One region of the Streptomyces changanensis genome, then DNA from elsewhere that is predicted to be linked to it. Evidence: riboswitches for the same ligand, from Rfam matches in the RefSeq annotation. Region 1 holds a riboswitch; the other holds the start of a gene.
What was found. A riboswitch is a leader RNA that binds a small molecule or an ion and turns the genes downstream of it on or off. The one in region 1 is predicted to bind cyclic di-AMP.
Positions count from the first base shown of each region.

Region 1 (7,258 bases):
CTGGTGCGCGAGCAGACGGGCACGACGGGCTTCCTGGTGGGCCTCGGGCTGGCGCTGCTGCCGGTTCCGCTGCTGATGGCGGCGTTCCGCTGGCTGGACCGGGTGGAGCCGGGTCCGTGGAGGAACCTGCTGTTCTCGTTCGCCTGGGGGGCGTTCGCCGCGGCCCTCGTCGCGATCGTCGCCAACACCTTCGCGACCCGGTGGATAGCCACCGCGACCGCCGACCCGACATCGGCCGACACGCTCGGTGCGACCGTCGTCGCCCCCGTCGTGGAGGAGAGCGCCAAGGCCGCCGCGATCCTGCTGGTCTTCCTCTTCCGCAGACGTGACTTCACGGGCCTGGTCGACGGGGTGGTGATCGCCGGGTTCACGGCGACCGGCTTCGCCTTCACGGAGAACATCCTCTACCTGGGCAGCGCCTTCGGCGAGGACCAGGAGTTCGGCACCTCCGGCATCGGGTCGGTGACGGCGGCGACGTTCTTCGTACGGGTGGTGATGTCGCCGTTCGCGCATCCGCTGTTCACGGTGCTGACCGGCATCGGGTTCGGGATCGCCGCGATGACGGCCCGCCGCCGCAGAATGGCGCGGGTGGTGCTGCCGGTGCTGGGGCTGGCCCTGGCGATGGGCGTGCACGCGCTGTGGAACGGCTCGACGACGTTCGGCCCGTGGGGGTTCGTCGCCGTGTACGGGGCGTTCATGCTGCCGGCGCTCGGGCTGCTGACGTGGCTCGCGGTCTGGACCCGCCAGCGGGAGCTGCGCACCATAGCCGCCGAGCTGCCGGCGTACGCGGCGGCCGGCTGGCTCACCGCGGACGAGCCGCTCGCGCTGTCCTCGATGCGGGCGCGGTCCCTGGCGCGGGACTACGCGGCCCGCGCGTACGGCCCGGCGGCGGCCCGGTCGGTGGGCGAGTACGAGGCGTTCGCGACGACGCTGGCGTTCCTGCGCCACCGGGCGCGGCGGGGCGCGGCGGACCGGGACTTCACCGCGCGCGAGCAGGAGCTGCTGCACCACATGTGGCAGCGGAAGGCGACGGCCGGCCCGGCGCTGACGTTCGCCGCCCGCGCGACCGGCCGCGTGTGGACCCCGCCGCCGCACCGCGACTACGCGGGGTACAACCCGTACCGGTACTGAGCGCGGGCGGGGCGAGCCGGGCCGGACGGGCCTTGCATGACGGGGCGGGACCGGCCGGGCGGGGAAGACCGGCAGCCCTGGCGTCGGGGGGTGTGCCGCCAAGGCTGCCGGGATCGATGGACCGCCGGACGTCAGGCGGGCGGTGCGCACGCCGTACCGCCCGTACCGTCGGTCGGTACGCCACGTCGGACCGCCCGTACCGCCCTACCGCCCGTACCGTCGGTCGGGACGCGCACCCGGCGGGCCGCCGCCTCGAGCGGGCCGCCGCCTCGAGCGGGCCGCCGCCTCGAGCGGGCCGCCGCCTCGAGCGGGCCGCCGCCTCGAGCGGGGACGGGGTCAGACGGTGAGGCCCTTGCCGCGGAGCCAGGCCAGCGGGTCGATGCCGCCGCCGGAGGGCGTGTGGACCTCCAGGTGCAGGTGCGGCCCGGTGACGTTGCCCGTGGCGCCGACGCGGCCGATGGTCTCGCCGGTGCCGACGCTCTGCCCGGCGCTGACGGTCATCGAGGAGAGGTGGCAGTACCAGACCTCCGTACCGTCCGCGAGCTCCAGGACGACCCGGTAGCCGTACGCGCCGGACCAGCCGGCCGACTTCACGGTGCCGCTGTGGACGGCGTTGGCCGGGGTGCCCGTGGGGGCGGCCAGGTCGAGGCCCGTGTGGTAGCCGGAGGACCACATGGAGCCGGCCTGGCCGTACGTCGAGGTGATCGTGTACGAGGAGGTCGGCAGGGCGTAGCTCGCGGCGAGCTTGGCCAGGCGCTCGGCCTCCGCCTTGGCGGCGGCCGCGGCCTCGGCGCGCTCGCGCTTCTCCTGCTCGGCCTTCGCCTCGGCCTTCGCCTTGGCCTGGGCGGTGGCCTGCTGGGCGGCGGCCTCGGCGGCGGCCTTCTCGGCGGCCGCCTTCTCCGCGGCGGCCCGGGATTCGGCGTCGGCGGCCGCCTGCTGCTGCTCGGCCTGCTGGAGGATGCGGGCGCGCAGGGCCTCGCCCGCGTCGGAACCGCCCTGCGCCTCCTGGCCACCGGGCGAGGCCGACGACAGCGTGGCGAGGGGCGCGAGGTCGGCGGCGGCGACGTCCTGCGGGTCGGCGGCGGCCTCGGCGGCGGCGCCGGCGTCCGTGGTGTCGTCGGCGATCAGGGCGCCGACGCCGGGCAGCGAGGAAGCGTCCGGGAGGCCGACGTCCGGGAGGGATATGGCGACCCGGGGCTTGTCCTGAGCGGTGGCCATGCCGCCCGCGCCGACGGCGGCGATGACGCCGACGCCGAGGACGGTGGAGCTGCGGGCGAGGCCGCCGCGCTGCTTGACGACGCGGTGGCGGCCGCGGACCGGACGGACGGAGTCCTCGGTGGGGTTCCACTCGACGTCGGCCGCGGGGGCGGCGGTGCCGGCGAAGCCCTGTCCGACCGGCTGGCCGGTGGTGTCGTACGCGCCGAAGGGGGCTTCGGGGGCAGGCCTGTTGGACGCCACGGGGGCGCTCTCCTTTCCTTCCTTCTCGCCTACCGGGTTAGCTGACGGGTTCGGAGCAGGAAGGTCTCCTACGGGCCGGAATGCAGCCCGATTCACCCCAGGTGTGGTGGGTCCCCGGTTCCCTCGCGGGATTCGGCGCATGCGCACGGTGCCGCCTCTGCGACGGCTGGTACGACCGCGCTGCGTTATCGAACGTTAATAGACGCACGGGTCGTATTCCAAGCCGTTGCCGGGTATTCGTGAGGGCCGACGACAGGCACCAAGTCCCCTATAGGCAGACATTTCCCGGCGAATTGACACCGCGTCAAGGGGTTCGAGACCCCTCCGACCGACCACGACTTTCTGACGGTTTGTCAATTGTTATCGCCGAGAGCTGTCCTCCCCTCACGGAGCGTGCCCGTCGGGGCGGGCGACCGCGAGCAGTGCCATGTCGTCGTCCGCCCCGCCGCCCGTGTACCGCCGCACGTCGTCGACCAGCCCGTCCAGCAGCTCCCCCGGCGCCGGGAAGGTCCGCCCCTCCAGCCAGGCGGCCGGGTCGTAGAACATGCCCGCCGCGTCCCGCGCCTCGGTGAGGCCGTCCGTGTGGAAGAGCAGTGTCGCCCCCGGCGGGAACGGCGCCGTGTACGCGCGGTCCGGCCAGGTGCCCAGCTCCCCCATGCCCAGCGGCAGCGCCGGCTCCGGCGGCTCCAGCACGGCCACGCGGCCGTCCGCACCCAACAGCAGCGGTTCGGGGTGGCCCCGGTTCACCACCCGTACCGTCCCGTCGCCGCGCGGGACCTCGGCGAGCACCGCCGTCGTGAACCCCTCCACCGCGTCCAGGCCGTCCCGCCGGGTCCCCTCCCGGGCGAGCGCCCGCTCCAGCCGCTGCGCCACCGCCTCCAGCGAGCTCTCCTGCTCGGCGGCCTCGCGGAACGCCCCGATGACGATCGCCACGGCCTCCACCGCGCCCAGGCCCTTGCCCCGCACGTCCCCCACGACGAGCCGGACCCCGTACGGGGTGTCCTGCACGGCGAACAGGTCCCCGCCGATGGACGCGTCGGCCTGCGCGGCCTCGTAACGCGCGGCCACCCGCAGTCCGCCGATGCGTTCGGCGGGCACCGGCAGCACCGCCCGCTGCGCCGTCTCCGCGATCACCCGCGCCGAGGCGAGCCGCTCGCCGCTGCGCCGTACGAGCCGGTTGATGAGCAGGGCGAGCCCGCCGACGGTGACCACGGTCAGCAGCTCGGTCAGCGTGGGAACCCGGGGGAAGGGCTTCTCGACCAGGTGCGGCGCGATCACGGCCAGGACGGCGCACAGCGCGACGACGAGGGTCGCGCGCCGGGTGTAGAGGGGTGCGGCGATGAGCGGCGCGGCGACGAAGAAGGGGACGCCCGTGAAGGGCGGCGGGGTCGCGATGTCGTACGCCACGCCCCCGACGAGCAGCAGCCCGGGAAGCCCCCGCACGATCCGCCGGACCACCCCACCGGTCTCGGCCCGACCTGACTCGACCTGACCGGCCTCGACCCGATCCCGCTCGGCACGGCCGTGGCCGTGGGGCACCGGGCCGGCACCGCCGCCGTGGGGCACCGGGGCACCGCGGCCACCCCGGCCGGCGGCGCCGTCGCGCGCGTCGTCACCGGCCCGCTCGTCGCCGCCCTCGCCGTACTCCGCTCGCTGCCCCACCACCCCAGGCTGGCCGCAGCCGCCCTCCCCGGCGACCCGCGGTCGGCCGACCGGGCGAGGCGGCGGCCACATCCCGGGAGCCGCGCCATCGACCGCCCGACCGGCCATCCGACCATCCGACCATCCGGCCGACCGTCCGCCGACCGACGTCGCCCGGCCGCTGTTCGACCGCCCGACAGCCCGACCGGGAAAACGCCGAAGGCCCGGTGCTGTAAGCACCGGGCCTTCGGTTTCAGTAGCGGGGACAGGATTTGAACCTGCGACCTCTGGGTTATGAGCCCAGCGAGCTACCGAGCTGCTCCACCCCGCGTCGTTGAACACAACCTTACGCCATCCCGGGGGGTGCCGTTGACCATTTCGCGCCTTCAGCGCCAGAAAGCTGAAGAAATTCCCGGTTCGCCGGCGACGAGGCCCCCGACAGCGGGCCATCACCGGCCCCGGAGCGGGTCCGGAACGGCCTCGAAAGGGAGCGCGGCGCCCCCGGACGCACGAATGCCCCGGCCGGAAGGAACCGGCCGGGGCACCAGACCCCGTGACGAGCCGCGGAGGCTCGCGACTGGTAGGCCCTGTGGGACTCGAACCCACAACCAACGGATTAAAAGTCCGCTGCTCTGCCAATTGAGCTAAGGGCCCTCGACGGGTCATCCCCGAGCATAGCCCGCCGGGACCGGTGAGCCGATCGGGTATCGGCACAACACCCTCGTACGGCCCGTCCCGGAACCGGGACGGGCCCGTACGCGGCACACGAGGTGTCGCGTACGGGCCCGTCGGGCGCCCTACGGGGCGTCAGCCGTTGCGCTTCCAGCGGGGCTTGTCGTCGCGGCGCCCGAAGGAGGAGCCGGAGCCGGAGCCGGTGTTCGAGCCGCCGCGGTGGTCGTCACGGCGACCGTACGGGCGCTCGTGGCCGCCGGAGCGGAAGCCGCCGCCCGCGGGGCGGTCGTCCCGACGGTCGCGGTTGAACGGACGGTCGCTGCCGCGGTGACCGCCGGTGGGGCGGTCGTCACGACGGTCGTCGCGGCGGAAGCCACCGGCCGGGCGGTCGTTGTCACGACGGAAGCCACCGGACGCCGGACGGTCGTTGTCACGGCGGAAACCACCCGAGGCCGGACGGTCGTTGTCACGGCGGAAGCCACCGGACGCCGGACGGTCGTTGTCCCGGCGGAAACCACCCGAGGCCGGACGGTCGTTGTCCCGACGGAAACCGCCGCGGTCGTTGTCCCGGCGCTCGAAGGAGCGGCCACCGCGGTCGTCACGGTCGCGGTTGAAGCCGCCCCGGTCGTCGCGGCGGTCGTTGTCGCGGCGGAAGCCACCCGACGGGCGGTCGTTGTCGCGGCGGAACCCGCCACGGTCGTTGTCCCGGCGGTCGTCGCGGCGGTAGCCACCCCGGTCCTCGCGGTCGCGGCGCTCGAAGTTGCCCCGCTCGTCGCGGCGGTCCCGGCGCTCGTACGAGGACGAGCGGTCGTCGCGGGAGTCCCGCTCGGGCTGGGCCGGTACGGCGGCGACGGCGGCCTGCACCTCGGCCTCGGCGGCCTCGGTCACCTCGGCGACGGCGGCCTCCGGGTCCTCGCCCCGCTCGCGCGCGGCGCGGGCGACCAGACGGTCGGCCTCCTCGCGGAGCTCGGCGGCGCGGCGCTGCATGCGCTCCAGCTGCTGGGCGAGGTCGGCCGCCTCGCGCTCGGCCTGCTTGGCGGCGTTGTTCGCGGAGTCGGCCTGCACCTCGGTCAGGGACCGGGCACCGGTGATCTCGGCGACCTCCGGGTCGAACGCCCCGGCGCCGCCCACGATGTGGCGCGTGGCGTCGACGCCCGCGTCCTCCATGAGGCGGAAGATCTGGCGGCGCTGGTGCGGCAGGGCCAGCGAGACGACGACGCCGGACTTGCCCGCACGGGCGGTACGGCCCGAACGGTGCAGGTAGTCCTTGTGGTCGCCGGCCGGGTCGACGTTCAGGACCAGGTCGATGCCGTCGACGTGGATGCCGCGGGCGGCGACGTCGGTGGCGACGAGGGCGTTGACGTAGCCCTTCTTGAAGTCTTCCAGGACCCGCGTACGGGCGCCCTGGGTCATGCCGCCGTGCAGCGCGTCGGCCTTGACGCCGGTGTCCTGCAGCTGCTCGGCGATGCGGTCCGCGCCCAGCTGGGTGCGGACGAAGATGATGGTGCGGCCCTTGCGGGCGGCGATCGCGGCGGTGACCGGCGCCTTGTCCTTGGGCTTCACGACCAGGACGTGGTGGGTCATGGTGGTGACGTTGCCCTGGGCGCTGTCGACCTCGTGGACGACCGGGTCGGTCAGGTAGCGCTTGACCAGCGTCGCGATCTCGTTCTCCATCGTGGCGGAGAAGAGCAGGCGCTGGCCGCCGGCCGGCACCTGGTCGAGCAGCTCGGTGACCTCGGGCAGGAAGCCCAGGTCCGCCATCTGGTCGGCCTCGTCGAGGACGGCGACCTGGACGGCCTCCAGCGAGCAGGCGCCGCGGTTGATGATGTCGCGCAGCCGGCCCGGGGTGGCGACGAGGATGTCGACGCCGCGCTCCAGGGCGTAGATCTGGTTGCCCATCGACGTACCGCCGCAGACGACCTTCATCTTGAGGCCGAGGACGTCGCCGTACGGCTGGAGGGCGTCCGCGACCTGCATGGCGAGCTCACGGGTCGGGGTGAGGATGACGCCGCGGGGCTTCTTCTTGTCGGTGTGGCCGCCGGCCAGCGTGGCGAGCAGCGGCAGACCGAAGGAGAGGGTCTTGCCGGAGCCGGTGCGGCCGCGGCCGAGGATGTCCTTGCCGGCCAGGGCGTCCGGGATGGTCGCGGCCTGGATCGGGAAGGGGGTGGTCACGCCGTTCTGGGCGAGCTTGCGGACGACGCCCTCGGGGAGGCCGAGGTCGGCGAAGGTGATGGTGGGCTCGTCGGCGACCGTCTCGTCGGCGACCGCCACGGCGGTCTCCTCGGCGGTCTCCTCGACCGTGCCCTCCGCGTCGGCGGCGACGAGCTGCTCGTCGTTCACCGCGGTGTCGGCGGTG
Region 1 is NZ_CP102332.1:3,187,872-3,195,129, forward strand. It holds gene NRO40_RS14040 (PrsW family intramembrane metalloprotease) at 1-1,131, shown strand, start outside; gene NRO40_RS14045 (M23 family metallopeptidase) at 1,468-2,589, opposite strand; cyclic di-AMP (ydaO/yuaA leader) riboswitch at 2,601-2,737, opposite strand; gene NRO40_RS14050 (PP2C family protein-serine/threonine phosphatase) at 2,974-4,251, opposite strand; tRNA gene NRO40_RS14055 (tRNA-Met) at 4,488-4,561, opposite strand; tRNA gene NRO40_RS14060 (tRNA-Lys) at 4,809-4,884, opposite strand; gene NRO40_RS14065 (DEAD/DEAH box helicase) at 5,038-7,258, opposite strand, start outside.

Region 2 (7,258 bases), 3.3 Mb from region 1:
CTGCCCGGCGCGTTCGTCGTGAACCTCGGCGAGCTGCTGGAGATAGCGACCGACGGGTACCTCTCGGCGACGGACCACCGGGTCGTCAGCCCGCCCGGCGCGGTGGAGCGGTTCTCCGTGCCGTTCTTCTACAACCCCCGCCTGGACGCGGTGATCGAGACGGTTCCCGGCGCCTACCTGGAGCACGCGCCGGGCGTCGCCCAGGACGGCGCCAACCCGCTGCACGCCGAGTACGGCCGCAACGAGCTGAAGGGGTGGGTGCGCGCCCACCCGGAGGTGGCCCGTCGCCACCACCCGGAGCTCGTGGCCGGCTGACCGCGCCGCCCGACCGCCCGCGCCCGCGTCCGGGCCGGGCGGTCCGCTTCACGCCGCCGGTGCGCCGCCCCGGGGGCGCGCCGGCTCGAAGCCGGCGAGCATCCGCTCCAGCGCCTCCTGGTCGGGCCCGACGAACGGGTCGGCCGCGGGTGCCTTGCCAAGGGTGTCCAGCATCCGCCCGGTGATGCCGACGGCGGGCGGCAGGTGCACGGACAGCACGGTCTCGGGGTCCATCTCGCGCAGCGGCCGGAGGCCGGCCAGGAACCCGTCACGGTCCACGATGTGCACCCACGGGCTGTCGACGGTCGCCCACAGCAGCTGCGCCCCCTCCAACTCGTCCGGGTCCAGCGCCCCGGCGTCCCCGCTGTCGGCCAGTTCGGAGGTCGGCATGGGGCCGCCGAAGCAGTCGGAGCTGAAGCAGGTGCGGGAGCGGTCGTCGTAGAAGCCGACGGTCGCCGGGTTGTCGAAGAGCGGCGGCCGGAAGGCGTACAGGGTGCGGTCGCCGACGTCGAGGGACTGTCCCGGGTTCAGCAGGAAGACGCGGCTCGTGGGCAGGGGCCGCTCGGTGGACATGATCCCCGCGCCGATGTACGTGGTGATGACGCGCGCGTCGGGGGCGGCTTCCAGCAGGTCGAAGAGCCCGCCGGTGTGGTCGCGGTCGGGGTGGGTGAGCCAGATCCAGCGCACGTCGACCGGATCCATCACGGAGCCCAGCCGGGTGAGGAAGTCACGGTCCGGGAGGCCGAGCCCGGTGTCGACGACCACGGGCTCGCGGGCGTGCAGGACGAAGGCGTTGACGGTGAGGAAGCCCATCCCGGGGACGGGGAGCGAGTCCCCGAGGACGGTGATGTCACGGCCGACCTTGTGCGTGGTCATGGCGGCGCTCCGTTGTGCCCCCCGGGGGGTGAGCGTTCGCGGCCGCGCGGGTCCTCCGGTACGTCCATCATCGCCCCGGCCGTGCCACCTCCGCACCCCGCGCGGGTCGCCGTTCCCGCGCCGTCCCCGTACCGCCCGGAAGAGGGTTCCGGCGCGCGGCGACGGCGTCGTCCGGGTGACGATGGGCTCCGGACGGCCACGAGGACGGCCGGGACGGCGTGAGCAAGGGCAGCGGGGGACAGCCGAGGACACCGAGGACACCGAGGACACCGAGGACACCGAGGAAAGGGGACACCGTGGGCAGCGACGCAGCGGCGGCACACGCGGGCGGCGGTACGGGCGGCGGGGCGGGGGGCGCGCCGGGCGGGGGCGCGCACGACGCGCCAGGCGCGGGGCCGGGTGGTGGGCGGGGCTCCGGGCGGTGGGCGTACATCGGTTCGTACACCTCGGGGGGTGGCCGCGGCATCACCGTCGCGGCCGTGGACCCCGCGGACGGGGCGCTGACCCCGGTCGCGGTGGTCGACACCGCGCCGAACCCGGCGTGGCTCGCCCTCGACCGGCGGGCCGGGGTGCTGTACGCGGTGAGCGAGACGGACCCGGGCGCGGTGACCGCCTTCCGGGCCGACGGGCCGCGGCTCACCCCGCTCGGCCCGCCGGTCGGGGTGGGCGGCGCCGCGCCGACCCACCTGGGGCTCACCGGCGGCAGACTGCTGACCGCGAACTACGCCTCCGGGAGTGTGAGCAGCCTGCCGCTCGCGTCCGACGGCGCCGTCGACGGGCCGCCCGTGGTCCTCGCGCACCACGGCTCCGGCCCGGACCCGGGCCGGCAGGAGGCGCCGCACGCCCATCAGGTCGTCGGGGTCCCGGGCGGCCGGTGGGTGCTCGGTGTGGACCTGGGCACGGACTCGGTGCGGGTCTGCGCGCCCGACCCGGACACCGGCGGGCTGCGGGTGCACGGGGAGACGGCGCTGCGGGCGGGTTCGGGGCCGCGGCACCTCGCCTTCCACCCGGACGGCGAGGTCGTCTACGTCCTGCACGAGCTGACACCGCAGCTGACGGTGTGCCGGTGGGACAGTGCGTCAGGAGTGCTGGAGCCACTCGCGGAAGTCGCCGTGGACACCGACCCGGCTCCGGAGGGCGGCCGGCTGCACCCGTCGGTCGTCAGCGTCGCGGCGGACGGGCGCTTCCTGTGGGTGGCGGTGCGCGGCAGCGACAGGCTGCTCACGCTCTCCCTGGAGGACGGGGCGGAGAAGCCCCGCGTCACGGGGAGCGTGGGCTGCGGCGGCGTCTGGCCGCGCGACGTGGTGCTCGACGCCCCGGGCCGCCGGCTGTACGTGGCCAACGAGTGGTCCGGCGACGTGACGTGGTTCGACGTGGACCCGCAGACCGGGACGCCACACCTGGCGGGCGCCCTGGAGGTGCCGGCCGCCGCCTGCGTCGTCCTCGACTGAGCGGCCCCCGCGCGGCGGGCACGGCAGGGGTGCCGGGACGCGTCGCCGTCCCGGCACCCCGCGCCGACGGTGTCCGTCAGCGCACGCGGCCGTAGTAGACCGCCTTGGACCAGATCCGCTCCTGCTTCACCACCGAACCGGCCTTCGGGGAGTGCCAGATCTTGTTGCTGCCGGCGTAGATGCCGACGTGGTAGACCCGCCCACCGGAGTGGAAGAACACCAGGTCGCCCTTCTGGCGGCCGGCGGCCGAGATGTGCCGGGTCTTGTTGTACTGCTGCTGCGCGGTGCGCGGCAGCGTCTTGCCGGCCTGCTTGTAGGCGTAGAGCGTGAGCCCGGAGCAGTCGAACCGCTTCGGGCCGACGGCGCCGTACTTGTACGGGGAGCCCTTCTTCGAGGCCGCCACGTTGAGCGCCTTGACGGCGGGCGCGGGAGCCGCGGCCTCCGCTTGCGGGGCGACACCGGGGGCCAGGAGCGAGCCGCAGACTGCGGCGATGGTGAGAGCCGAGACCGTACCGGTCCGGGACAGCACGGACGGGACATTCATCTGCGCGGTCATGCGCAACCCTTCGTCATCCGCCTGCGAAGGATGACCTGTCGGGTTCGGGCTGGCGAAGTTGCCCGGCCGCTGACGCGGCTTCACCCCAAGGGACGGCCGTGGTGCACACGTCCCGTACTGCTGGGTCCTCCACTCCTGCCGATTCACATACCGTCGACTCAGTCATCCGGGCAGCGGCAGGACTCGGCGTCCGCCCGGACCGCCCCGCCACGGCGGCGAGGGCTTGTCGTCGTCACGGATCTTGACCCATGTCGAGCCGAAAGTTCGAACAGATTCGGCTTTTTGTGAGACTCCTCACCGCGCACACCTTCCTGACATTCCGGGTGTTTCCGGGCGGGGCGAGGTGGCCTGAAACCCCCTGTGAACAGGGAGATTCGCGGCGGAATCACCCCTTCCGATTGCGGCCGTCCGCGCGGCGTCGCCGCAGCCTGCGATCTGGGTCTCGATGCACGGGTGAATACCGGTCACCCACGTGCGCCCCCGACCTCGTTCGATTCCAGCCGGTCCGTCGCTCCCCGGCACGGGACGCGGCCCGGGGCCGGTCGCATCGGAACGCCCCGCATCGGAACGCCCCGTACCGGAACGCCCGGCGCGTGCGCCTCCGTACGCTTCCGTGCCCCGGGAGCGGATCCCTCCCGCCTCCGATCGGGTTCAGCGTGAGGGCTGTACTCCGGGCATGAGAGCGATCCAGGTGTTCTCGCTCTCCTTCAGGACGTAGATCGGATCCGTCCTGCGCTGCCAGTCCAGGGGCACGACGTAGTAGCGGCCCGCGCGTTCGAGGAGGAGGCGCAGTCCCGTGTAGCGGTGGCGGTGCGGGAGGTCGGCGCCGAGGTGCTGGTAGGTGACCGCCGGTGAGGCGATGGCCAGCCGCTGGGTGCTCAGGACGACGACGGCGGGCCACCGGCGCACGGTGCGCGCACGGTCCCGGGCGTCCCGCTCACCGAGGTGCCCGGCCACGAGCGTGAGGGTCCAGAACAGCAGGAGCAGCGCGGCGAAGACCGGTACGGCCCTGCCCCACAGGCCCTCCGGGCGTCCGCCCCGCACGGTCGGGCTCTGCCCCAGCAGGAGGCCCACGGCGAGGGTGAGCGGCGCGACCCAGCCGTAGGGCTGGATCCGCTGCCACAGGACCAGCAGCACCAGACCGGCGACCGCGAACACCAGGTGGAGGCGCGCCAGCCACGCGAGGACCGTCGCGGCGGCCCTGACCGGCGGCCGCTCGCGAGCTCCGGCCCGCGCGAACAACAGGACCACCACCAGGACCGCGCCGACGGTCAGGACCTCCAGGCGGAGCAGGTGCAGGCTCTGCAGCGCCAGGTGGGAGAAGGCGAAGTCGAGGGACGCGGGCCCCAGGTGGAAGTACCCGTAGAAGCGTCCCGTGTAGATCGCGCCGAGGTAGAACATGAGGGCCGCGACGAGCGACGCCTGCGCCACGAGGGCCTTGACGAGCGCGGTGCCCGACGTGTCGCCGCCGCCCGCCCGGCCCTTGGCGAGGGGTTGCTCCGCCGGGGCCCCGCTCACGGGGCGTCGGGCGGGACTTCGACGCCGGGGCTCTCGGGACCGGGGGTCTTGGGCCCGGGGGTCTTCGGATCGGGGCTGACGATCGTCTGGGTGGGCGCGACCCCGGGGTCCGTCGTCGTCGCGCCCCGGTCAGTGGGCGGTTGCGGCACCTGGGGCACCTGGTAGTGGCCCGTCCGGCTCGCGTACGGCGACGACGGCGTACCCGGCGGCGTGGCGGTCGGCGACTCGGGCAGGAGGCTGCTCGACGGCGACGCCGGCGGGTCCCCCGGCTCGGCGGACGAACCGCAGGCGGCCGCTCCCCCGACACACACCAGAACCAGCACACCGGCACGGGCCGCGCGCCCGATCACCCTGTCGACCATGTGACCTCCCGAGTCGCCGGTGAGCGTAGCCCCGTCGGGCCCCCGCTCCCGCGCGCCCGGCGGCCGGGGCCCGGGCGCGCCCACCCGATCGGCCGTACACCCGGTACGGCGCCCCTGCCGGGCGCCCACCCCCGAGGGGCGCGTGCCCCGGGCGTCCGGACCGGCGATGGCGGTCGGGGGAACGCCGGTCGGTCGAGGACTCGCGGCCGACTGCCGCCGGCCTGGCGGCGGACGATCCGCGCCCGCACGTCCGAGCCGTCGGCGGGCGGGGTGGAGATGGGCGGGGTCCCCGCTCACCAGCGTCGGGCGCTGATGGGCGGGGTCCCCGCTCACCAGCGTCGGGCGCGGCAGTGCGGAGTGGAGCGCCGGCGGGCGCGAGCACCCCCTCCGACAGTCGGCGGATCGCCTCCCGGTCCGCCCTCCGCTCCCCCGGCGGGTATGCCGCGACCGCGTCGTCCTCGAGCCGCGACGCGGCCACACCGGAAGCGTCGCGCGTCGGACCGGCTCGTGGAGCCGTGCGCACCGGGGGCGTCGATCCTGCGCTCGTCGGCGTCCCGGCGGCGGTGCCGGGACCTCGGGTCGCGGCTGCTGACCGGCGAGCGGCTCGTCGCCGTGGCCCCGCCCGGGCACCCCCTCGGCCGAGCGGCGGCCGCGTCACCCTGCGTGACGCGGCCGCCCATCCGTGCGCTTGCATGCCCCCGGGCACCGGCCCGCGCGCGGTGGTCGACGACGCCGACACGCCGACGCTCGTCCGGCGTAACGCCCCCCGTCCCGCCGTCCGGGCCCTGCTGGACCCCACCCGCAGGGCGTTCGCCCCGTGGCCGCCGGCCACGGCGGCGGGACCGCCCGGCCGGCCGACATGGAAATCATCGATCCGGGAATGCGTCACCGGGTGTGATCGTTGATCCCCGGATGTACCGACCGATGACGACGTAAGGATCGACCGCCCGTGAGCAAGGTCCCCTCCCTCATCCTGAACAACGGTGTCTCCATGCCGCAGCTCGGCTTCGGCGTCTGGCAGGTCCCGGACGACGAGGCGGCGAGCGCCGTGGGCACCGCCCTGGAAGCCGGTTACCGGAGCGTCGACACCGCCGCGGTCTACGAGAACGAGCGCGGCACCGGGCAGGCCATCGCCTCCTCGGGCATCCCCCGCGAGGAGCTGTTCGTCACCACCAAGCTGTGGAACAGCGAGCAGGGCCACGACTCCACGCTCCGCGCCTTCGACGCCTCCCTGGAGCGGCTGGGCCTCGACTACGTGGACCTGTACCTCGTCCACTGGCCCGTGCCGGCGCTGGACGCGTACGTCGACACGTACAAGGCGTTCGAGAAGATCCTCGCCGACGGGCGCGCCCGCGCCATCGGCGTGTCGAACTTCCTGCCCGAACACCTGGAGCGGCTGATCGACGCCACCTCCGTGGTCCCGGCCGTCAACCAGATCGAGCTGCACCCGCAGCTCGCGCAGGCCGATTCCCGCGCCTTCCACGCCCGCCACGAGATCGCCACCGAGGCCTGGTCGCCGCTCGGGCAGGGCAAGGGCCTGCTGGAGGTGCCGGCCGTCGCCGCCATCGCCCGCAAGCACGGCCGCAGCCCGGCGCAGGTCGTGCTGCGCTGGCACCTGCAGCTCGGCAACGTCGTCATCCCGAAGTCCGTGACGCCGTCGCGCATCCGGGAGAACATCGACGTCTTCGACTTCGAGCTGGACGCCGAGGACATGGCGGCGTTCGCCGCCCTCGACGAGGGCAAGCGGCTCGGCCCCGACCCGGCCGAGTTCGACGTCCGCTGACCGGTTGAATCGCATGCGCCAGGGCGGGTCGGGGCCGTCTCGCACCCCGACCCGCCCTCCGCACGGCGCAGGAAGGGCCCCATGGACATGGACCGAGACCCCGGAGTGGAGCGGACCTCGAAGGAGGTCGCCGCGCTCGCGCCGCAGTGGACCCCCGTCTCCGAGCGGGCCGCGGTCGGACTGTGGCGGCTGCCCCGGGCGGCGGAGGCCGTGGAACGGGCGCTGGCCTCCGAGGACCCGGCCCTGCGCGAGCGGGGCTGGGTGATGGTGCGCGCCCGCGTCGCGGAGGAGATCGACTCCGGGCGCGACTGGACGCGGGAAGCCGCCCTGTGGCTCGCCCGGGGCTCGGCGTCCTGGGAGGAGTCGGCGCGGGTGACGGGCGACCTCTCCTGGCGGG
Region 2 is NZ_CP102332.1:6,445,399-6,452,656, reverse strand. It holds gene NRO40_RS28310 (isopenicillin N synthase family dioxygenase) at 1-315, shown strand, start outside; gene NRO40_RS28305 (MBL fold metallo-hydrolase) at 364-1,191, opposite strand; gene NRO40_RS28300 (lactonase family protein) at 1,623-2,642, shown strand; gene NRO40_RS28295 (C40 family peptidase) at 2,719-3,198, opposite strand; cyclic di-AMP (ydaO/yuaA leader) riboswitch at 3,202-3,364, opposite strand; gene NRO40_RS28290 (hypothetical protein) at 3,850-4,716, opposite strand; gene NRO40_RS28285 (hypothetical protein) at 4,713-5,078, opposite strand; gene NRO40_RS28280 (aldo/keto reductase) at 6,028-6,861, shown strand; gene NRO40_RS28275 (hypothetical protein) at 6,943-7,258, shown strand, end outside.
Region 2: linked by a shared signal. The riboswitch ahead of NRO40_RS28295 (C40 family peptidase) and the one ahead of NRO40_RS14045 (M23 family metallopeptidase) in region 1 are both predicted to bind cyclic di-AMP.